One region of the Streptomyces sp. NPDC102258 genome, then DNA from elsewhere that is predicted to be linked to it. Evidence: riboswitches for the same ligand, from Rfam matches in the RefSeq annotation. Region 1 holds a riboswitch; each other region holds the start of a gene.

Region 1 (7,403 bases):
CTCGGCGGCCAGGTCCAGCGCCGCCTCGATGTCGGCGCGCAGGGCGGCGACCTGCGCCGGAGTCGGCGGGTCGGTGACCTCGCCGTCCACGACCAGGTGGCGTTCGGTCATCCGGACGCAGCCCACGTCCACCGAGCGCGCGGCCTCCACGTGCTCCCCGCCGACCACGAACTCCGTCGAGCCGCCGCCGATGTCCACCACCAGGAACGGCCGTTCCAGGTCGGTGCGGCCGGTCAGCTCCTTGGTGGCGCCGGTGAAGGAGAACTCCGCCTCCTGGTCGCCGGAGATCACCTCCGGCTCGACGCCGAGGATGTCCACGACGCCCCGTACGAACTCCTCGCGGTTCTCGGCGTCGCGCGAGGCCGAGGTGGCCACGAAACGCACCCGCTCGGCGCCCAGCTCCTTGATCACCGCCGCGTAGTCGCGGCAGGCCGCGAAGGTGCGCTCCAGCGCCTCCGGGGCCAGCCGGCCGGTGCGGTCGACGCCCTGGCCGAGGCGGACGACGGTCATCCGGCGGTCCAGCTCGGTCAGCTCACCGGTGGCCGGGTCCAGGTCGGCGACGAGCAGGCGGATGGAGTTCGTACCGCAGTCGACGGCCGCGACCCGGGTCACTCCGCGGCCTCAGCGCGCTCCGCGCACGGGGTCACGCAGGCGCCCTTGGCCCACCACTCGGGCAGCATCGCCAGGGCCTCGTCGCCGAACGGGTTCACCCCCGGGCCGGCCGCCAGCGAGTGGCCGACCAGCACGTGCAGGCACTTGACCCGGTCCGGCATGCCGCCGGCGCTCGGGAAGCCCTGGAGCACCTCGATGGCGTCCCGGCGCCGGATGTAGTCCTCGTGCGCGGCCTGGTACGCGGCGGCCAGCTCGGGGTCCTCCGCGAGGCGGGCCTGCATCTCCTTCATGACGCCGTTGGCCTCCAGCGTGCCGATGGCGGAGGCCGCCCGGGGGCACGTCAGGTAGTACAGCGTCGGGAAGGGGGTGCCGTCGGGCAGCCGCGGGGCGGTCTCCACGACGTCCGGCTGCCCGCAGGGGCAGCGGTGCGCGATGGCGCGCAGCCCGCGCGGGGGGCGGCCGAGCTGCTGCTCGAACGCCTCGATGTCCGCGTCGGTCGGCTCGGTCCGGTCGGTCTGGGGCGGGGGCGTCTGCATGCCTGGAGGGAGTCTCTTCGTTCTCGTGGATGGGTGGGTGCGGGCGGGACGGGCGGGCGCGCGGGGCTCACTCGCCGGGGCGGTCGGCCTTGTCGACGCCGTCCCAGACGTTGGAGTACCAGGGCCGCTCGGCCCCGTTCTGTCCGCCGCGGCGGTGTTCCGCAGCGCCCGATCCGGGGTCGGTCATGATGTAGCCGACCTCCCCCGGGCGCAGGAAGTGCAGGTGCCTGCGGGCCTGCTGCTCCGCGTAGGCGGGGTCCTGCCAGCGGGCCTTCTCGTCGCGGAGCTGGTCGAGGCGCCTGCGCGCGTCGGCGGCGGCCCGCTGCTGGTCCGCGATCTCCGAGCGCTGGGAGACGTACTGGCGCATCGGATACGCGAGGGCGACGACCAGGGTACAGAGGACGAGCACCAGCAGGGCCGCCCGGCCGGTGAGGCGGCTGCGCCGGACGACCCGGCGCGACTGCGAGCGGTAGACGTGCGCGGCGGTCCGTTCGCCGAGCTGCCTCAGCCGGGTCGCCGTCGAGAAGGTGGAGAACCGGTCCCGGTTCCCGGCCATGATCCCGCCTCCCCTGTGCGCGCCCTACGCAATACGTCCCCGCACACGGTACGGGACCGAGTGCGGGGACGTACGGAGGCTGGATCGGGATTAGCCCTTGAAGCGGGGGAAGGCGGAGCGGCCCGCGTACACGGCGGCGTCGTCGAGGATCTCCTCGATGCGCAGCAGCTGGTTGTACTTGGCGACGCGGTCCGAGCGGGCCGGGGCGCCGGTCTTGATCTGGCCGCAGTTCACGGCGACGGCGAGGTCGGCGATGGTGACGTCCTCGGTCTCGCCGGAACGGTGCGACATCATGCACTTGAAGCCGTTGCGCTGGGCCATCTCGACGGCGTCCAGGGTCTCGGTCAGCGAACCGATCTGGTTCACCTTCACGAGCAGGGCGTTCGCGGAGCCCTCCTCGATGCCGCGGGCCAGACGCTCCGGGTTGGTGACGAAGAGGTCGTCGCCGACGATCTGGACCTTGGAGCCCAGCTTGTCGGTGAGGGTCTTCCAGCCGGCCCAGTCGTCCTCGTACAGCGGGTCCTCGATGGAGACCATCGGGTACGCGGAGACGAGCTCCTCGTAGTACTCGGTCATCTCGGCGGCCGAGCGGGACTGGCCCTCGAACTCGTACTTGCCGTCCTTGTAGAACTCGGACGCGGCGACGTCGAGCGCGAGCGCGATGTCCTTGCCCGGGACGTAGCCGGCCTGCTTGATGGCCTCGACGATGAGGTCGAGCGCGGCGCGGTTGGACTCCAGGTTCGGGGCGAAGCCGCCCTCGTCGCCGAGGCCGGTGGACAGGCCCTTGGTGTGCAGGACCTTCTTGAGGGTGTGGTAGACCTCGGCGCCCCAGCGCAGCGCCTCGGAGAAGGACTCCGCGCCGATCGGGGCGATCATGAACTCCTGGATGTCGACGTTGGAGTCGGCGTGCGACCCACCGTTCAGGATGTTCATCATCGGAACGGGCAGCAGGTGCGCGTTCGGGCCGCCCAGGTAGCGGAACAGCGGCAGGTCCGAGGCCTCGGACGCGGCGTGCGCGACGGCGAGGGAGACGCCGAGGATGGCGTTGGCGCCGAGCGAGGCCTTGTTGTCGGTGGCGTCCAGGTCGAACATGGCCTGGTCGATCAGCCGCTGCTCGGTGGCGTCGTAGCCGACGAGCTCCGGGCCGATCTGCTCGATGACGGCGAGGACGGCCTTCTCGACACCCTTGCCCATGTAACGGTTGGGGTCACCGTCGCGGAGCTCGATGGCCTCGAACGCTCCGGTGGAGGCGCCGGACGGGACTGCAGCACGGCCGGTGCTGCCATCGTCGAGGCCCACCTCGACCTCGACCGTGGGGTTGCCTCGGGAGTCCAGGATTTCCCGGGCTACGACGACGTCGATGGACGGCACGAGCATCTCCTTCTGGGATGTGACGCTGGGTGTGCGGTGGCATGTCTGGCCGTCGGACGGCCTTGCCGACTAGAGCCTAACCGGCTCCGGGCACTCGACCGTCCGACCGCCCGGGTCCTGGGACGAAAAAGGGTCCGAATACCCGCCTTCCCGGACATACGGCTCGCGGTCGAGCCCGCCCGAAGGGCGCCGGAGGACACCGGAAGGCCCGCGGCCACGGACAGCACGCCGCCGCCCGGCGCGTGGGGGACACGTGCCGGGCGGCGGAGGGTGCTGCGGGTGTTACGGGTACCGCGGGTGTTGCCCGGGAATTCAGCTGAGCTTCAGCTTCTGCCCCGGGAAGATCAGGTCGGCGTCGTCGACGATGTCCTTGTTGAGCTCGAAGACCTTCTCCCAGCCGCCCTTGACGCCGTTGGCCTGGGCGATGGTGCCGAGGGTGTCGCCCTCCTTGACCTCGTACGAGCCGTTGCCGGTCTTCACGGTGCCGGACTGCGGGGCGGTCTTCACCGGCGCCGGGGCCTCGGAGCGCTCGGAGCGGGTGACCGGGGCCTCGGACGGGCGCTTGGTCTCCGCCTTCGGGGTGGCCGGCTTGACGGGAGCGGGCTTCGCGGGCTTCGCGGCCTCGGGCTTCGTCTCGGGCTTCGGCTTCGACGGGGTGGTGGTCGAGCCGCCGCCGCTGTACGAGGAGTTGGACAGGCCGACGCCGCAGGACGGCCAGGCGCCCTTGCCCTGGCCCTTGAGGACCTTCTCGGCGATGGCTATCTGCTGCGACTTGGAGGCCTGGTTGGCCTGCGCGGCGTACGCCTTGCCGCCGTACGCGGCCCACGTGGAGGACGTGAACTGCAGGCCGCCGTAGAAGCCGTTGCCCGTGTTGATCGACCAGTTGCCGCCGGACTCGCAGGAGGCGACCTTGTCCCACTCGGACGCGGTGGCGGCGCTGGCGGAGCCAGCGGCCATCAGAGGGGCCGCGACGGCGACACCGGCGACACCGGCGAGCGTGACGATGCGGACGGCCTTGGAGCCGCGGCGGTGCTTGCCCTTGCCGGAAAGCAGCATGGAGTTCTCCTCACCGACGCCTTCGAGGTGAGCTGTCGGGTTCGGGCGGATGAGTTGCCCGGTCACGTGTCGAGCACGTGGCTTAACCCCTAGCCGGTCGCGGCCGTCTGAACGGCCTTGCCCGGCGCCTACCTTGGTTCCCCCGCTCCTGCCTTCGGCGCTTGACGCGACGACTGTTCCCTCCGTCCGCCGGCAGGATTCGGCGATGCGGTCGAAGGAGCCCGCGGTGGCGAGCGATTCAGAAGGTAGACAGGTCTCTCCCCGATGTTCAACGCGCGACATCAGGGAGAAACCGGCCTACTTGCGTTCCTCAAGAGCACGTTTGCGCAGGTGAGAACGGGGTTTGCGGAAGTTCCGGAACGAGACACGCCAGTTGACCGGAAGAGACGCATGTCTCACTTGCCGATAACGGACATTCAGCTCTTTAAGGGTGTCCGAACTGCCGCTATTCCTTGGTTAGATCCAGGTTCTGGCCCGGCTTGATGAGGTCCGCGTCCCCGCCGATGACCTGCTCGTTGGCCTGGTAGAGAGCGTTCCAGCCCCCCGTGAGGCCGTTGGCGTCCGCGATGGCGGTGAGGCTGTCGCCCGGCTTCACCGTGTACGAGGGCTCCGCGGCGGCCGTGCCCGACGCCGTCCGGGCCGCGGCCGGCAGTTCGACGGCCGCCGGGCCGCGGTGCTTGCCCGCGCCGTCGGCCTGCTCCCCGGCCGGGGCCGAGGGAGTGGCTCCGGGCGTGGCTCCCGGGACGGCCGGGGCCGTCGGGTCCGCCGGGGCGGAGGGGCCGGCCGGAGTCGTCGGGGTGGCCGGGGCGGTGGGGGTCGCCGGGGTGGCGGGCGCGGCCGGGGAGGCCGGAGGTGTGGCCGGCGGCACGCTCGGGTCGGTGGAGGGCACCGAGTAGTCCGGGTCGGGCATGACGGGCAGTCCGGTGGTGGGGCCCAGCGGGTAGTCCGGCAGGCCGCTCGGGCCGGTGGAGGGCGAGGAGCCCGGCTGCGGGGTGGGGGCGCCGAAGTCGGTCGGACGCCCGCCGGAGCCGGTGGGGGGCACCGCGCTGTCCGGCCGGGACGGGGAGGGGGCCACCGGTCCCGGGGTGTTGCCCGGGTCGACCTGGGCGGCCGGGCCCTGCTGGGTCAGTCCGGCCGAGGCGGAGCACAGCGGCCACGCCTGGGGACCCTGGGAGGCCAGCACCCGTTCGGCGACGGCTATCTGCTGGGAGCGGCTCGCGAGGTCCGGGCGCTCGGCGTAGGCGAGGCCGCCCGCGTTCTTCCACTGCTCCAGGGTGAACTGGAGCCCGCCGTACGCCCCGCTGCCGAAGTCGGCGCTCCAGGTGCCGCCGCTCTCGCAGTCGGCGACCTTGTCCCAGGTGGCGGTGTCGGCGGCGCTCGCGCCGCCCGCCGCGAGCAGCGGCAGGGCCAGGGCGGAGCCGGTGACCCCGGCGGTGACGACCAGGGCGGGTACCTGGCGGGGACGTCTGTGGCGGCCGTTCCCGGAACGCATGAGGCTGCACCTTTCGCATAACGGCTGGGTAACGGCAGAACCTAGCCCCCTTCGAACGCATGTCACAAGTTCGGGCCCCCGACTGACTTCCGGTCAGCCGGCCGTACGGTGGCGCCCCGTCACGGCGCGGCCGCGGCGCCGACCGGTACCGCCGGGACGGCTCAACCGTTTCGGGGTGTGAAGCGGACCGGCAGCGTGCGCAGGCCCCGCATGATGAGTCCGCCGCGCCAGCGCAGGTCCGTAGGGGGAACGGCAAGTTCCAGATCCGGCAGACGCGTCAGCAAAGTCGCGAGCGCCGTCTGGCCTTCGAGACGGGCCAGCGGCGCGCCGAGGCAGTAGTGGATCCCGTGGCCGTAGCCAAGGTGCTGATTGTCACTCCGGGAGAGGTCCAGGGTGTCCGGGTCCGCGAACCGGTCGGGGTCGCGGTCGGCCGCCGCGAGGACCACCAGGACGGGGTCCCCGGCGGCGATGTCCTGCCCGCCGAGGGCCAGCGGCTCGGTGGCGAACCGCCAGGTGGCGAGCTCCACCGGGCCGTCGTAGCGCAGGAGTTCCTCGATGCCGGTCTCCAGCAGGGCGCTCTCGCCCGCCGCGAGGGAGTCCTGGAGGCGGGTGCGCTGCTCCGGGTTCATGAAGAGGGCGTGCAGCCCGTTGCCGATCAGGTTCACCGTGGTCTCGAAGCCGGCGAAGAGCAGGATGAAGGCCATCGCGGTGGCCTCCGCCTCCGTGAGGTGGTCCCCGTGGTCGCTCGCGCGGATCAGGTCCGAGATGAGGTCATCGCCCGGATCGTCCCGCTTGCGGTGGATGAGTTCCCCGAGATACGTCCGCATCCGCTTCACCGAGCGGGCCACTCCGCCGCGCGGGCCGCCACCGTGCCGGATCATCATCCCGGCCCAGTCGCGGAAGTCGTCCTGGTCCTCGCGCGGGACGCCGAGCATCTCGCAGATGGCGTAGATGGGGAGCGGGAAGGCGAACTCATGGATGAGATCGGCCTCGCCGACGGCCGCGTCCCCCGCCTTCTCCACGATCTTGTCGATCAGATGGTCGGTGAGCTCCTGCACGCGCGGGGTGAACTCGGCGACCCGGCGCGGGGTGAACGCCTTCGACACCAGCCGCCGCAGCCGGGTGTGGTCCGGCGGGTCGATGTTCAGCAGGTGCGTCATCAGCTCCGCCTTGCGCTCCCCGGGGATCCCCGTTTTGCCCTTGGCGTGAGCGGGTTCCGCGTGGTGGGCCGGATTCTTGCTCAGCCGTTGGTCGGCGAGGGCCTGGCGGGCGTCTGCGTACCGGGTCACGAGCCAGGCCTCGACCCCGCTGGGGAGCTTGGTGCGGTGCACCGGGGAGTGCTCGCGCAGCCAGGCGTAGGCCGGGTAGGGGTCGGTCGCGAACTCCCAGTCGAAGAGCGTCGGGCCCTGGGGGGCGGCGGGATCGGCGGGGGGCGGGGAGGTCTGCTCATGCACCCGATGACGTTATCCCGGCCGGAAGCCGCCACCCCAAATAGGTGGTTCGCCGCGGCTGTCCGTAGATCGGCCGACGCTTGACCTCGCTCGGTCCGGCGTTCCTACTTTCGGACTTGTGGATGTGAGGATCTTGAAACGCAGTTTCGCGGTGGTGGAGCGACGGGCCGAGCACGCGGTCAAGTACTTCTACTCCCACCTCTTCTGGCACAACCCCGGACTCCGGGCCCTCTTCCCCGCCTCCCCCGCGGACATGGAACGCCAGCGCGACCGGCTCTTCGCCGCGCTCACCCAGATCCTGACCCGCCTGGAGAGCGGGAGCTCCGTCC
Region 2 (7,403 bases), on a different contig from region 1:
TGCGCAGCGCGGCGGCGCCGACGCCGGAGCCGGAGCGGCTGACGCCGATCACCGCGACGGAGCCGGGGGCCAGCAGCCGCTGGACGGAGCGGGCCTCGGCGCGCTGTTCGCGGGCGCGCTGGACGGCGAGGGACTCGGCGGTGGGTTCGAGGTCGAGGGTGAGGTGGACGGAGCCGTCCTCGAAGCTGCGCTTCTGCTGGTAGCCGACGTCCGTGAACACCTTGATCATCTTGGTGTTGGCGGGCAGCACCTCGGCGGCGAACCGGCGGATGCCGCGCTCCCGGGCGACCGCGCCGATGTGTTCGAGGAGGGCCGAGGCGACTCCGCGCCCCTGGTGGGCGTCCTGGACGAGGAAGGCCACCTCGGCCTCGTCGGCGGGCACCGGGGCGGGTCTGCCGTCGGGGCCGATGCGGTCGAAGCGGACGGTTCCGATGAACTCGCCGCCGATGGTGGCGGCGAGGCCGACCCGGTCCACGTAGTCGTGGTGCGTGAAGCGGCGCACGTCGCGGTCGGAGAGCCGGGGGTAGGGGGCGAAGAAGCGGTAGTACTTCGACTCGTCCGAGACCTGCTCGTAGAAGCTGACCAGGCGGCCCGCGTCCTCGGTCGTGATGGGGCGGATCCGGGCCGTGCCGCCGTCGCGCAGCACGACGTCCGCTTCCCAGTGGGCCGGGTACGAGGGGTCCGACGCGGTGGTCATGGGGCCACCTTAAGGGGCGCTGGCCCGGTGGCGGAGCGGGCCGGCCGGGGCCCGGCGGCCCGCGCGCGGCGGATCCGGCGGCCCGGGGCAAACCAGTGCAAGCTGGGGAGGGTCCAACGGCGGCGGATCCGGGCCGAAGGTCGGTCCGGGCAGTCCGGGGGTCGTGAGAGACTGGTCTAGACAACCGTAAGAACCTGAAGGGCATCACCATGGCAGAGCGCCGCGTCAACGTCGGCTGGGCCGAGGGCCTGCACGCTCGTCCCGCCTCGATCTTCGTCCGTGCGACGACCGCTTCCGGCGTCCCGGTGACCATCGCGAAGGCGGGCGGCGACCCCGTCAACGCCGCTTCCATGCTGGCGGTCCTCGGCCTGGGCGCCCAGGGCGGCGAGGAGATCGTGCTCGCTTCCGAGGCCGAGGGCGCCGACGCCGCCCTGGACCGCCTCGCGAAGCTGGTCGCCGAGGGCCTTGACGAGCTCCCGGAGACCGTCTGACCCTTCGGGTCCGGTAACGCCGAAGCCGCGGTCCCCGCTCCGGGGGCCGCGGCTTTCGCGTTTCCCGCCTTCGCCCCGGCGCGGGGATTCCCGGGAATACCGTGCCGCGGACGGCAGGAATTCCGCGCATGGAAATACACAACCGCCACGCTATTCCTGTGGGCGCGGCCGTCCGCCCTTTTGTATACGGGATCCCTGTTAATACCGGCCGCCCGCCGTGTTTACGGCAGGTTGCGAAGTCCTCACCCGCGGCCGGTGCGCCCCGGCCGCCCGCTGCGCGTGCAGCGTCGTGAGCCCGGCGGCCCGCTCCGCGTCCCCGCGCGCCACCGCGTCCACGATCGCCCCGTGCTCAGCCCAGGAGTCCGCCGGCCGCGCCGGGGCCTCCACCACGTACATCCAGGCGATCTTGCGCCGGGTCTGGGTCAGCAGCGCGATCAGCCCGGGACTCGCCGAGGCCTGGACGAGCGTCTCGTGGAACCAGCCGCCCAGTGCCCGCAGATCCTGCCCCTGGCCCTGACGGGCCCGCTCCTGGCCCAGCCTGACCAGTCCGCGCAGCACCTTGAGGTGCGCCTCGGTGCGCCGCCGGGCGGCCCGGGAGGCGGCCAGCGGTTCGAGCAGCGTCCGCAGCTCCAGGAGGTCGGCCGCCTCCTGCGCGGTCGGCTCGGCCACACAGGCGCCGGCGTGCCGCCGCGTGGTGACGAAGCCCTCGGACTCCAGGGTGCGCAGCGCCTCGCGGACGGGGACGCGCGAGACCCCGTAACGGCGGGCGAGCACCTCCTCGGTCAGCCGGCCGCCCGGACCGAAGAAACCGGAGACGATGTCGTCGCGGATCGCTGTGCACACCGCGTGCGCCGGAATACGCAAGGCCGGACCTCCGCTGGATTATCCGCCGGCACCTTCGCCGGATTCGTGACCGTGCCGCGACTCTATTGCAGCACACGATAATTTCCGATGTCGGGCCGATATCCGGAACATTTCGCCATGGAAGGGGGGCGGACCGGGGAACACGAAGAAGGCCCCGGCTCGGAAGCCGGGGCCTTCTTTCGGGGCGCGTGCGCGTCAGACGCCGACGCCGTGGCTGCGCAGGTACGCCAGCGGGTTGATGTCCGAGCCGTACTGCGGGCCGGTACGGGCCTCGAAGTGCAGGTGCGGGCCGCTGGAGTTGCCCGTGGAGCCCGACAGGCCGATCTGCTGGCCGGCGGTGACGCTCTCGCCGACGGAGACGTTCAGCGAGTTCATGTGGCCGTACTGGGTGTAGGTGCCGTCGTTGTGCTTGATGACGACGTTGTTGCCGTACGCGCCGCCCCAGCCGGCCTCGACGACGGTGCCCGCGCCCACGGCGTGGACCGAGGTGCCCTCGTCGGCGTGGAAGTCGATGCCGGTGTGGCTGCCGGAGGACCACATGCCGCCGCCGGCGCCGTACTGGGTGCTGACGTAGGAGCCCTCGATGGGGGCGACGAAGGTGTTGAGGCGCTTGCGCTCCTCGTCGCGGGCGGCGCGCTCGGCGGCCTCGCGCTCGGTCTTCGCCTTGGCCTCGGCGGTCCGCTTGGCCTCCGCGGCGCGCTGCTTCGCGTCGGCCTCGGCCTGCGTCCGGGCGGCGACGGCCTCGGCGGCGGCCTGCTGGGTCTCGGCCTGGGCCTTGAGGTCGTCCTGGAGGCCGTCCGCGACGACGATCGCGTTCTGGCCGGTGTCCTCGACGGACGGAGCGCTGTGGTCCGCGGCGAACGCGGGAGCCGCCACGGCGGCGACCACGCCCGTGGTGGCGAGGGCGGCTATACCGGCGTAACCGGCGGTCTTGCGGCTCAGACGACTGGAACCACGGTGCTTACCGGCGACACGACTGCCATACGCCATGAAGGGGGTGATCCTTTCCTTCCCTCTCGCCTACCGGGTTAGCTGACGGGTTCGGAGCAGGAAGGTCTCCTACGGATCTCCTCTGGCGAGGCGGTCCGATTCACCCCAGGGACTGATGTGGGTCCCCGGCTCCCCAGGCTCGCGCCTGACGGGGACTCGGCGATCGCTGTCCGGTGCCGCGGGTGCGGCGGGCACAACTGACGGACAGCACGCCCGACGCTAGGCGGATCATCAGTCAATCGCCAAACACACGAGCCCTTTTGTTGCGTACGCCACACCCCATACCCGCAACCACACCGTGAAACAGACAAAAGGGGTTCTGGCGGACGATCCGCCGGAACCCCTTTTCCCGTGACGCTCCGTCAGTTCGTGACGACGGTGACCTCTCCGATGCCGAGGGCCCGCACGGGCTCCTCGATCTGGGCCGCGTCACCCACCAGGACGGTGACCAGCCGGTCCACCGGGAAGGCGCGCACGACCGCCGAAGTGGCCTCCGCCGTACCGGTTTCGGCCAGCCGTGCGTACAACCGCGCCTGGTAGTCGTCCGGGAGCTCCTGCTCCACCTGGTCCGCGAGGGTGCCCGCGACGGCCGCGGCCGTCTCGAACTTCAGCGGGGCGACGCCCACCAGGTTCTGCACGGCCACGTCGCGTTCGGCGTCGGTGAGGCCCTCCGCGGCGAGCGTGCGCAGCACCTTCCAGAGGTCCTCCAGCGCCGGGCCGGTGTTGGGGGTGTCCACCGAGCCGCTGATGGCGAGCATGGAGGCGCCCTTGCCGTCGGCGGTCGAGCGCAGCACCTGGCCGAACGCCCGCACCCCGTAGGTGTAGCCCTTCTCCTCGCGCAGCACCTTGTCCAGGCGGGAGGTGAGGGTGCCGCCGAGGCAGTACGTGCCGAGCACCTGCGGCGCCCAGACCAGGTCGTGCCGGTCGGGCCCGATCCGGCCGATCAGCAGCTGCGTCTGGACCGCTCCGGGCCGGTCCACGATGACGACCCGGCCGGTGTCGTCGGCCGTCACCGGCGGGACCGGGAGCGGCTCGGCGGTGTCGCCGGTCCAGGCGCCGAGGGTGTCGGCCAGGACGGCGTCCAGGTCGATGCCGGTCAGGTCGCCGACGACCACCGCGGTGGCGGTGGCGGGGCGCACGTGGGCCTCGTAGAAGGCGCGTACGGCCGTGGAGTCGATGCGGGCGACGGTCTCCTCGGTGCCCTGGCGCGGGCGGGACATGCGCAGGCCGGCCGGGAACAGCTCCTTGGAGAGCTGCTTGGCGGCGCGGCGCTGCGGGTTGGCCAGCTCGTGCGGGATCTCGTCGAGCCGGTTGCGCACCAGCCGGTCGACCTCGCCGTCGGCGAAGGCCGGCGCGCGCAGCGCGTCGGCGAGCAGGCCGAGGGCCTTGTGCAGGCGGGAGGCCGGGACCTCCAGGGAGACCCGCAGACCGGGGTGGTCGGCATGCGCGTCGAGGGTGGCGCCGCAGCGCTCCAGCTCTGCGGCGAACTCCTCGGCGGAGTGCTTGTCGGTGCCCTCCGACAGGGCGCGGGCCATGATGGTGGCCACCCCGTCGAGGCCCTCGGGCTCGGCGTCCAGCGGGGCCGCGAGGTTGACCTCGACCGCGACGACCTGCTGGCCGGGGCGGTGGCAGCGCAGCAGGGTCAGGCCGTTGGCGAGGGCGCCGCGCTCGGGGGCGGGGAACGCCCACGGCTTGGCCTCGCCGGCCTCGGGGCGCGGGTGGAAGGTCATCGTGACGGCTGCGGTGTCGCTCACTGCTCCGCCCCTTCGGTCTCGTTCTCGTCGGCGGCGGACGCGTCGGGCTCCTCGGAGCCGGGCAGCGGCTCGTACACGAGCACCGCGCGGTTGTCGGGGCGCAGCCGGGCCGCAGCGACGGCCTGCACCTCCTCGGCGGTGACGTCCAGTACGCGCTGGACGGCGGTCAGCGCCAGCTGGGGGTCGCCGAACAGCACGGCGAAGCGGCACAGTTCGTCGGCCCGGCCGGCGACCGTGCTCAGCCGGTCCAGCCACTCCCGCTCCAGCTGCGCCTGGGCGCGCTCCATCTCCTCGGCCGTGGGGCCCTCGGCGGCGAACCGCGCGAGCTCCTCGTCGACGGCCGCCTCGATGGCGGGCACCTCGACGCCGCTGGAGGTCTTGACGTCCAGCCAGCCCAGCGAGGGCGCCCCGGCCAGGCGCAGCAGGCCGAAACCGGCCGCCACGGCGCTCTGGTCGCGGCGTACCAGGCGGTTGTGCAGGCGGGAGGACTCGCCGCCGCCCAGCACGGTCAGCGCCACGTCGGCGGCGTCGCACTCACGGGTGCCGTCGTGCGGCAGCCGGTAGGCGGCCATCAGCGCGCGGGCCGGAACCTCTTCGACGATCTCCTCGCGCAGCTGCCCGCCCATGACCTCGGGGAGCGAGCCGTCGCGCGGGGCCTGCTTGCCGTCGTGCGCCGGGATGGTGCCGAAGTACTTCTCGACCCAGGCCAGCGTCTGCGCGGGGTCGATGTCGCCCACGACCGACAGGACGGCGTTGTTGGGCGCGTAGTACGTACGGAAGAAGGCGCGCGCGTCCTCCAGGGACGCGGCGTCCAGGTCGGCCATGGAGCCGATCGGGGTGTGGTGGTACGGGTGGCCCTCGGGGTAGGCGAGGGCGGTCAGCTTCTCGAACGCGGTGCCGTACGGCACGTTGTCGTAGCGCTGGCGGCGCTCGTTCTTCACGACGTCGCGCTGGTTCTCCATGGACTCCTCGTCCAGGGCGGCCAGCAGCGAGCCCATGCGGTCCGCCTCCAGCCACAGGGCGAGCTCCAGCTGGTGGGCGGGCATCGTCTCGAAGTAGTTGGTGCGCTCGAAGCTGGTGGTGCCGTTCAGGGAGCCGCCGGCGCCCTGGACCAGCTCGAAGTGCCCGTTGCCCGGTACGCTCGCCGAGCCCTGGAACATCAGGTGCTCGAAGAGGTGAGCCAGACCGGTCCGCCCCTTGACTTCGTGGCGCGAGCCGACGTCGTACCAGAGGCAGACGGCGGCGACCGGGGTGAGGTGGTCCTCGGACAGCACCACGCGCAGGCCGTTGGCCAGCCGGTGCTCGGTCGCTGTCAGGCCGCCGGAGCCGGCCTGAGCTGTGGCCGTGTGACCCATGGGCATGTGGTCCCTTCGATCGCGATGCAGAGATTTCTGTCAGACCTGCCACTGTATGCAAGCGCGCCGACCGCCGGAGAAGTTCCCCGGTCCGCCCCTTGGACTCCGTCCGGGGGGTCGCCCGGGGTCGGAGTCGGCGTTGTCGGTGCCTCGGGCCACAATGGTCCGCGTCGCCACCGGCCGGACGGCCTCCGTCCGGCACCCCGTACACACCGATTTTTGGTTAAGGAGCCGCGCAGCGATGGCCCGCCGCAGCACGAAGACCCCGCCGCCGGAGGATTTCGAGGAGAGGATCCTCGACATCGACGTCGTCGACGAAATGCAGGGCTCCTTCCTCGAGTACGCGTACTCGGTGATCTACTCCCGTGCCCTGCCGGACGCCAGGGACGGCATGAAGCCGGTGCACCGGCGCATCGTCTACCAGATGAACGAGATGGGCCTGCGCCCCGACCGGGGCTACGTCAAGTGCGCCCGCGTCGTCGGCGAGGTCATGGGCAAGCTGCACCCGCACGGTGACGCGTCGATCTACGACGCCCTCGTGCGGATGGCCCAGCCCTTCTCGATGCGGCTGCCGCTGGTCGACGGCCACGGCAACTTCGGTTCGCTCGGCAACGACGACCCGCCGGCCGCGATGCGTTACACCGAGTGCCGGATGGCCGACGCCACGTCACTGATGACGGAGTCGATCGACGAGGACACCGTCGCCTTCGCCGCCAACTACGACGGCCAGGAGCGCGAGCCCGTCGTCCTGCCGGCGGCGTACCCGAACCTCCTGGTCAACGGCTCCTCCGGGATCGCCGTCGGCATGGCCACCAACATGGCCCCGCACAACCTGGGCGAGGTCATCGCGGCCGCCCGCCACCTGATCCGCTACCCGGAGGCCGACCTCGAAGCGCTGATGCGCTTCGTGCCGGGCCCGGACCTGCCGACGGGCGGCCGGATCGTCGGACTGTCCGGGATCAAGGACGCCTACGAGAAGGGCCGGGGCACCTTCAAGATCCGCGCCACCGTGGCGGTGGAGGACGTCACCCCGCGCCGCAAGGGGCTGGTCGTCACCGAACTGCCCTTCACGGTCGGCCCCGAGAAGGTCATCGCCAAGATCAAGGACCTGGTCGGGTCGAAGAAGCTCCAGGGCATCGCCGACGTCAAGGACCTCACCGACCGCTCGCACGGCCTGCGCCTGGTCATCGAGATCAAGAACGGCTTCCACCCGGAGGCCGTGCTGGAGCAGCTGTACAAGCTGACGCCGATG
Region 3 (7,403 bases), on a different contig from region 1:
CCACGCACATCCCAACGCACGGCCGGCCCCGAGGATTCCGCCCCGGGGCCCGTGTGTCGTACGGCGTGTCGTGCGGTCCGGACGCGCCCCCGCCGCGCCCGGAACGCTAGAGCGGCAGCAGGTCGGGGCGCTTGGCCTCGACGTGGTCGCCGGAGGACTCCCCGCGCAGCCGGCGCCCGATCCAGGGCACGAGGTGCTCGCGCGCCCACTGGATGTTGTCCCGGGTGACGTCCACCGATCCGCGCGGCGGGGTCGGCGGCCACGGCTGGTCCGGATCGGTGGGGACCTCGTAACCGAGGACCTGGGCGGCGCGCAGCGCGACCCGGGTGTGTCCCTCGGGCGAGAGGTGCAGCCGGTCGGTGTCCCAGGCCCGGCGGTCCTGGACGGACTTCAGCGACCAGAGGTCGAGGACCGGGCAGTCGTAGCGGTCGGCGATGGCGCGCACGTGGGCGTTGTACGTGGCGATCTTGCCCCGGAGGTGCTTGAGGACCGGCACCCCCCGGGTGTCGAAGCCCGTGGTGATCATGACGAGGCCCACGGCGCCGCTGAGGTCGGCCACGGCCGCCTCGAACCGCTCCGCCGCGTCGTCGGGGTCGCTGCCGGGCCGGATGATGTCGTTCCCGCCCGCACAGAAGCTGACCAGGTCGGGGGCGAGCTCCTTGGCCCGGGGGACCTGTTCGGCCACGATCTGGTCCAGGAGCCGGCCGCGGACCGCGAGGTTCGCGTACCGGAAGTCGTGTTCGTCGCGTTGGTCGGCCAGGAGCACGGCGAGCCGGTCCGCCCAGCCGAGATGTGAATCCCCGGGTCCCGGGTCCCCCACGCCCTCGGTGAAGCTGTCCCCGATCGCCGCGTACGAGCCGATGGTCTTGAGTTTCGTCGTCGTCGCTGCCACGAAGGACCATCCTTCACCCCCGCAAGCAACCTACGCCAACGTAATACGGGGTTGACGGACCGTGATCTATACCACCCGGGGGATAAGGAATAAGTACACGTGGGGCCGGGACCCCCCTCGGCCCCGGCCTCACACGCGTCCCAGCCGCCTCGGCGGCTGCCGTCAGACGCTCACGCCCTTGGAGCGGAGGTAGGCCAGCGGGTCGATGTCCGAGCCGTACGAGGGACCGGTGCGGATCTCGAAGTGGAGGTGCGGACCGGTCACGTTGCCGGTGGCGCCGGAGAGGCCGATGCGCTGTCCGGCGGTGACGCTCTGGCCGGCCGAGACGGAGAGCTGGGAGAGGTGGCCGTACTGGGAGTACTTGCCGTCGGCGTGCCGGATGACCACCTCGTTGCCGTACGCGCCGCCCCAGCCCGCGGAGACGACGGTGCCCGCGCCGACCGCCTTGACGGTGGTGCCGGTGCTCGCGATGAAGTCGACGCCGGTGTGGTAGCCGGAGGACCACATGCTGCCGCTCTGGTGGTACGGGGTGGAGGTGCCGCCGCTGACCGGGGCGACGAAGCCGGAGCCGTTCGCGGGCGCGGCGGGCGCGGCCGGAGCCGTGGGCGCGGCCGGAGCCGGGCGCTGGGCGGGGACGCGGGTGCGCTGACGCTGCGGGGCGGCGGACTCGGGAGCCGGGGTCTCGTCGGCGGCGGTGGCGCCCGCGCCGGAGGCGCTCTCGCCGCCCGCCGGAGCCGGGGCGGAGGATTCCTCGACCGGGGTCTCAGGGGCCTTCGGGGCGGGGGCCGGGGCCTGGGCGTGGCCGCCGAGGGTCAGCCTGAGGCCGGGGTGGATGAGGGAGGGGTTCTCCCCGACGGCCGCGCGGTTGTCCGCGTAGAGCTTCTCCCAGCCCCCGGAGAGGTGGCGCTCGGCGGCGATCTTCGAGAGGTAGTCGCCCGGCACGACGGTGTAGACGGCCGGAGCGGCGGCGTCCGCCGTCGTCGGAGCGGCGGCGTCCGCCGTCGTCGGAGCGGCGGCGGGCACGGCGGCGCGCAGGGTCTCGGGCAGCGCGCCCCGTACCGGCGCCGCGGCCGGGGTGGCGGCGTGGGCGCCGGCGGCGCCCATCAGCGGCAGCGCGAGGGCGGCGCCGCCGGTGCCGGCCACGGCGAGGCCGCGGGAAAGGGAGCGGGAGCGGGACTTCGGGCGGCGGTGCTTACCCTGTGCGGGCATGGGGAATTCCTCTCCGTCGCCTGCGAGGTGAGCTGTCGGGTTCGGACTGGAGATGTCCGGCCGTACCCGCGCGAGGCGCGTACGAATTCACCCCTAGCCGTCCCGGAAAGGATCTGGATCCGGGACGGCGGCTTACCTGGTTCCCCCGCTCCTGCCGCGCGCGTCGATGGTCGGATGCGATTGCCGGGCGGCGGCAGGATGAGGCGGTCCACCCGGATCGATCGCGAAGGTAATCCAGCGGAGCCGTGCACAACAAGCCATGAATTCCCTGACGCATTCACAGGTATGAGGGATCAACGGAATTCCCGTCACCCTGTGTCCATTCGCGGCCCGCAACACCGGCCCTGGCAAGGGAATTCACATTCCGCGATCAGGCACGGACGGTCACCGTATGATCTGGCTCACGGGGGCTGGCGCGATCTCGCTTCCGGACACGGCAAGTTGGCTGCAAACCGATCAATTCGGACACTCGGGACCCTATGGAGGAGCACACGTGACCCAGCAGATACCCCAGCCCCTGCCCGGCGGCCCCGAGCCCGCACCGGCGTTGACCGGCGTCCGCAACTTCCGCGACCTTGGCGGTCTGCCCGCCGCCGACGGACGGCGGGTCCGGCCGGGACGACTGTTCCGAAGCGGACATCTCGCCCATGCCACCGAAACCGACGCGGAGTTCCTCCGCTCGCTCGGCCTGCACACCGTCTTCGACTTCCGCAACGACGCGGACCTGGCCCTGGAGGGCCCGGACGTCGAGCTGCCGGGCGTGCGCAACGTGAACGTCCCGCTGACCGACCCGGCCGACGGCCGCGAGTTCTGGAAGATGGTCCGCGACGGGGGCCTGGACCAACTGCGCGCCGCACTCGGCGAGGGCAAGGCGGCGGACCGGATGGCCCTGTCGTACCGGACCATGGTCCTCTCCCGCACCGCCGAGCACGGCCGGGTGCTGCGCGCGCTCGCCGAGGAGAGCGTCCCGGCGCTGATGCACTGCGCCGCGGGCAAGGACCGGGCGGGCGTGTCGATCGCCGTCACCCTGCTCGCGCTCGGCGTCGAGCGCGAGGCGATCGTGGCGGACTACCTGGAATCGAACGCCCCGCACAACCGCTACCGGGTGCGGCGCGGCAACGATACGGCCGAGGCCCGCTCCCCGGAGGCGATGGAACTGCTGGCGCCGCTGTTCGACGCGCGCCCCGCGTACCTGCTCGCGGCGTTCGAGACGATCGACGAGCGGTGGGGCGGGGCGGAGCGCTACCTCGCCGTGGGCCTCGGCCTGGACCCCGCCACGCTGGAGCGGCTGCGCGAGCGACTGCTGGACTGAGCGCGGGGCCGGGCGGCCCGGCGGGGGCCCGGTATCGCACCGGGCCCCCGCCCCAGACGGTCTCAGCGGCCGGCCACGGCCTGCTTCATCAGGGTCCGGCCGAAGTCCCACATCAGGCCGCCCCCGCCGTGGGCCTCGTCCATGACCTCCCGGAAGGCGCCGACGAACCGGTCCACGTCCGCCTCGTCCACGATCAGCGGCGGGATCAGCTTGATGACCTCCAGGTGGTCGCCCGAGACCTGGGTCAGGATCCGGTGCCGGCTCAGCAGCGGCGCCACGACCAGCTGCGCGAACAGCCCCTTGCGGGCCGCCTGGAGCACGGCCCACCGGCTGCGCAGCCCCAGGGAGGACGGCCGGCCGAACTCGATGCCGATCATCAGCCCGCGCCCGCGCACCTCGTGCAGCAGCTCGTACTCGTCCACCATCGCGGCGAGCCGCCCGCGCAGCAGGTCGCCCATGGCCCGGGCGTGCGCGACGACCTCCTCGTCCTCCATCACCGAGAGCACCGCCAGCCCGGCCGCCATCGCCTGCGCGTTGGAGCCGAAGCTCGCCGAGTGCACCAGCACCCGGTCCATGGAGGAGTAGACCTTCTTGAAGATCCAGTCCTTGCCCAGGGTCGCGCCCACCGGGACGTAGCCGCCGGAGAGGGCCTTGGCCACGCACACCAGGTCCGGTTCCACGCCCGGCTCGTGCTGGTACGCGTAGAAGTCGCCGGTCCGGCCGAGGCCCGTCTGCACCTCGTCGGCGATCAGCAGCGCCTTGTGGCGGTGCAGCAGTTCCTGCGCGGCGAGCAGGAACCCGGGCGGGGCCGCGATCACCCCCTTGCCCTGGACCGGCTCGACGATCAGCGCGGCGACATCGCCCCGCGCCAGCTCGCGCTCCAGGCCGGCCAGGTCCCCGAGCGCGATCTTGGTGTCGGGCAGCAGCGGAGCGAAGCCGTCCCGGAAGCCGCCTTCGCCGTTGACCGACAGCGAGCCCGTGGTGAGGCCGTGGAAGGCGTGGTCGCAGTACAGGATCCGTGGGCGCCCGGTGGCGTACCGGGCGAACTTCAGGGCGGTCTCCACCGCTTCGGTGCCGCTGTTCCCGAAGAAGACCCGGTCCAGGTGCGGACTGTACGAGAGCAGCTTCTCGGCCAGCAGCCCGGGCAGCGGCTGGCAGTCGAAGCGGGTCAGGTCGGCGAGCTGGGCGTCGAGCACGTCGTGCAGGGCGCGGCGCACCACGGGGTGGTGCCGGCCCAGGCCCATCACCCCGAACCCGGCCAGCATGTCGAGGTAGTCGTTGCCCTCCTCGTCCCAGAAGTGCGCCCCCTGGGCCCGGACGTACACCTTGTCGAAGCCGATGGTGTGCAGCATCCGGGGCAGCTGGTGGTTGAGGTGGCGGGCGTGCAGCTCGTACCGCTCCCCGCCGCGCTCGGCCAGCAGCGCGGCGAGGTCGAAGCCCCCGCCCCCCTCCGGCCGGGACGTCACGACGAGCCGGCCCGGTTGCCGCCGATCGTCTCCCGGGCCGCGCGCAGGGACTCCTTGAGGGAGCCCATGGTGGCGAGGACGGCGGTGGGCTCGTAGCCGCAGTGCGCCATGCAGTTCGCGCAGCGCGGGTCCTTGCCGCGGCCGTACTTGCTCCAGTCGGTCTCCTCGATGAGTTCGCGGTACGTGGGCACGTAGCCGTCGCTCATCAGGTAGCAGGGGCGCTGCCAGCCGAAGAGGGAGTAATTCGGAATGGCCCAGGCGGTGCAGGGGAAATCCGCCTTTCCTTCCAGGAAGTCGAGGAAGAGCGGGGAGTGGTTGAGGCGCCAGCGCCGCCGGTTGCCGCCGGAGAAGGCCTTTTTGAAGAGTTCCCTGGTCTGTTCGACGCCCAGGAAGTGTTCCTGGTCGGGTGCCTTTTCGTAGGCGTACGCGGGCGAGATCATCATCTCGTCGACCTGGAGGTCGTCATTGAGGTAGTTCAGCACCTCGATGATGGTCTGGGGGGTGTCGGTGTTGAAGAAGGTGGAGTTGGTGGTGACCCGGAATCCCCGCCGCTTCGCCTCCTTGATGGCCGCCACGGCCTCGTCGAACACGCCTTCCTTGGCCACCGATTCGTCGTGGCGTTCGCGCAGTCCGTCGATGTGGACGGCGAAGGCGAAGTACGGGGAGGGGGTGAACTTCTCGATCTTCTTGCGGAGCAGCATGGCGTTGGTGCACAGGAAGACGTACTTCCGCTTCGCCACCAGTTGGCGCACGATCTCGTCGATCTGCGGATGCATCAGGGGCTCGCCGCCCGCGATGGACACCATCGGCGCGCCGGACTCCAGCACGGCGCCGACCGCCTGGGCGACCGGCATGCGCTGCTTGAGCACCCCGGCCGGGTGCTGGATCTTCCCGCACCCCTCGCACGCCAGGTTGCAGGCGTAGAGCGGCTCCAGCTCGACGATCAGCGGGAACTTCTCACGCTTGCGGAGCTTCTGTTCGAGAAGATAGGTCCCGACCCTGATGGACTGTCGCAACGGCATGGCCATCTGGCTCACCTCCTGGGGAGCAGCAACGAACGGTGCCAGTCATAGAACGCGGGCCGTACGGCACGCAGCACACGGAAGGCCGATATTCCACCGCGGACCGTGCCGATACGGACGAGCTCGTGTTCCGGAGCGTCCACGATCACCCGGACGGCCGCAACCGGGCGCCCCGCGTCGTGGTGTGCGGTCCACAGGGTGGCCGCGGACTCCATGTCGACCGCGACGGCGCCGGTGGCGCGCAGCCGCGCGCGCTCCTGGCCGCGGACGACGTGGTCGGATCCGGTCAGTGCGCCGGTGTGCACGGTCCGGCCGGGCACGGCCCGGGCCAGTGCTTCGGCGAGCAGGGCGGTGCCGGTGCAGGCGACCGCCCCGCGGGTGTCCCGGGTCTCCTCGGCGACGACCAGGTCGCCGGGGTTCATGCCGGGGACCAGGCCCGCGCAGAAGCCGGTCGCCAGCACGGCGGCCCGCTCCATGCCGGGCCGGGCCAGCGCCCGCGCGACGGCGCGTTCGGCGGCGCGCGGGCCCATGCCGGTACGCAGCAGCGCCGCGTCGGGCGCGCCGCCGCGGCCCGCGCCGCGCAGGGCCGCCTGCTCGATGCGCAGGGCGCAGGCGATCAGCAGCGGGGGCCGCGCCGGGGAGGTCACCGGACCTCCGCGGCGTGCGCCCCGGTGGTACGGGCCCGGCCGGGGACGACGGGCTCCCCGTACAGGTAGCGGCCCAGCGCCGTGAGGGGGAACACCTGCCGGTAGAGGTGGTAGTTGATGGAGAAGTCCCAGGGGAAGCCGGTGCCGGTGAAGTACGGCTCGTCCCAGGTCCCGTCCGGGCGCTGGGTCTCCACCAGGTACGCCAGTCCCCGCTCCACCGCCGTGCTCCCGCGCTCCCCCGCCGACAGCAGGGCCATCAGCGCCCACGCGGTCTGCGAGGGGGTCGAGGCGCCCTTGCCGGCCCAGGAGCGGTCCCGGTACGAGCGCTGGTCCTCGCCCCATCCCCCGTCCTCGTTCTGTACGGTTTCCAGCCAGCGCACGGCCCGCCGGATCGCGGGGTGCGCGGCGGGCATTCCGGCGGCGGTGAGGGCCGGGACCACCGAGCCCGTGCCGTACACGTAGTTCGTGCCCCAGCGGCCGAACCAGCTCCCGTCGGCCTCCTGTTCGGCGAGCAGCCAGGCGATGCCGCGCCGGGCGCGCGGGTCGCCCGCCTTGCCCTCGAAGGCGAGCATCTCCACCACGTGCGCGGTGACGTCGGCGGAGGGCGGGTCGATGACCTCCCCGAAGTCGCAGAACGGCAGCCGGTTCGGCAGGGTGCTGGTGTTGTCGGCGTCGAAGGCGCCCCAGGCTCCGTTCTTCGACTGCATGCCGAGGTTCCAGGACACCCCGCGGGCGATGGCCGCCTCGACCTTCGCCGGTTCGGGGTGGCGGATCCGGCGCAGGGCCAGCACGACTTCGGCGGTGTCGTCGATGTCGGGGTAGGTGTCGTTGTGGAACTCGAAGGCCCAGCCGCCG

Evidence for each region. Region 1 has a riboswitch for cyclic di-AMP ahead of ACZ6ZT_RS17800 (transglycosylase family protein). Riboswitches for the same ligand answer to the same signal wherever they lie in the genome.
Region 2: another riboswitch for cyclic di-AMP. It lies ahead of ACZ6ZT_RS13195 (M23 family metallopeptidase); the one in region 1 lies ahead of ACZ6ZT_RS17800 (transglycosylase family protein).
Region 3: another riboswitch for cyclic di-AMP. It lies ahead of ACZ6ZT_RS23765 (peptidoglycan DD-metalloendopeptidase family protein); the one in region 1 lies ahead of ACZ6ZT_RS17800 (transglycosylase family protein).

The regions. Positions count from the first base shown of each region.
Region 1 covers NZ_JBVJLO010000009.1:217,314-224,716, reverse strand. The annotation lists gene ACZ6ZT_RS17820 (Ppx/GppA phosphatase family protein) at 1-612, opposite strand, end outside; gene ACZ6ZT_RS17815 (DUF501 domain-containing protein) at 609-1,148, opposite strand; gene ACZ6ZT_RS17810 (FtsB family cell division protein) at 1,216-1,704, opposite strand; gene eno (phosphopyruvate hydratase) at 1,795-3,081, opposite strand; gene ACZ6ZT_RS17800 (transglycosylase family protein) at 3,388-4,131, opposite strand; cyclic di-AMP (ydaO/yuaA leader) riboswitch at 4,134-4,301, opposite strand; gene ACZ6ZT_RS17795 (transglycosylase family protein) at 4,577-5,623, opposite strand; gene ACZ6ZT_RS17790 (cytochrome P450 family protein) at 5,785-7,077, opposite strand; gene ACZ6ZT_RS17785 (globin domain-containing protein) at 7,199-7,403, shown strand, end outside.
Region 2 covers NZ_JBVJLO010000006.1:274,518-281,920, forward strand. The annotation lists gene ACZ6ZT_RS13180 (bifunctional acetate--CoA ligase family protein/GNAT family N-acetyltransferase) at 1-697, opposite strand, end outside; gene ACZ6ZT_RS13185 (HPr family phosphocarrier protein) at 907-1,188, shown strand; gene ACZ6ZT_RS13190 (GntR family transcriptional regulator) at 1,387-2,052, opposite strand; gene ACZ6ZT_RS13195 (M23 family metallopeptidase) at 2,248-3,042, opposite strand; cyclic di-AMP (ydaO/yuaA leader) riboswitch at 3,055-3,214, opposite strand; gene ACZ6ZT_RS13200 (M16 family metallopeptidase) at 3,405-4,772, opposite strand; gene ACZ6ZT_RS13205 (M16 family metallopeptidase) at 4,793-6,151, opposite strand; gene ACZ6ZT_RS13210 (DNA gyrase/topoisomerase IV subunit A) at 6,393-7,403, shown strand, end outside.
Region 3 covers NZ_JBVJLO010000015.1:35,597-42,999, forward strand. The annotation lists gene ACZ6ZT_RS23760 (SGNH/GDSL hydrolase family protein) at 107-892, opposite strand; gene ACZ6ZT_RS23765 (peptidoglycan DD-metalloendopeptidase family protein) at 1,055-2,101, opposite strand; cyclic di-AMP (ydaO/yuaA leader) riboswitch at 2,106-2,277, opposite strand; gene ACZ6ZT_RS23770 (tyrosine-protein phosphatase) at 2,595-3,413, shown strand; gene ACZ6ZT_RS23775 (aspartate aminotransferase family protein) at 3,476-4,879, opposite strand; gene hpnH (adenosyl-hopene transferase HpnH) at 4,876-5,907, opposite strand; gene ACZ6ZT_RS23785 (phosphorylase family protein) at 5,913-6,548, opposite strand; gene shc (squalene--hopene cyclase) at 6,545-7,403, opposite strand, start outside.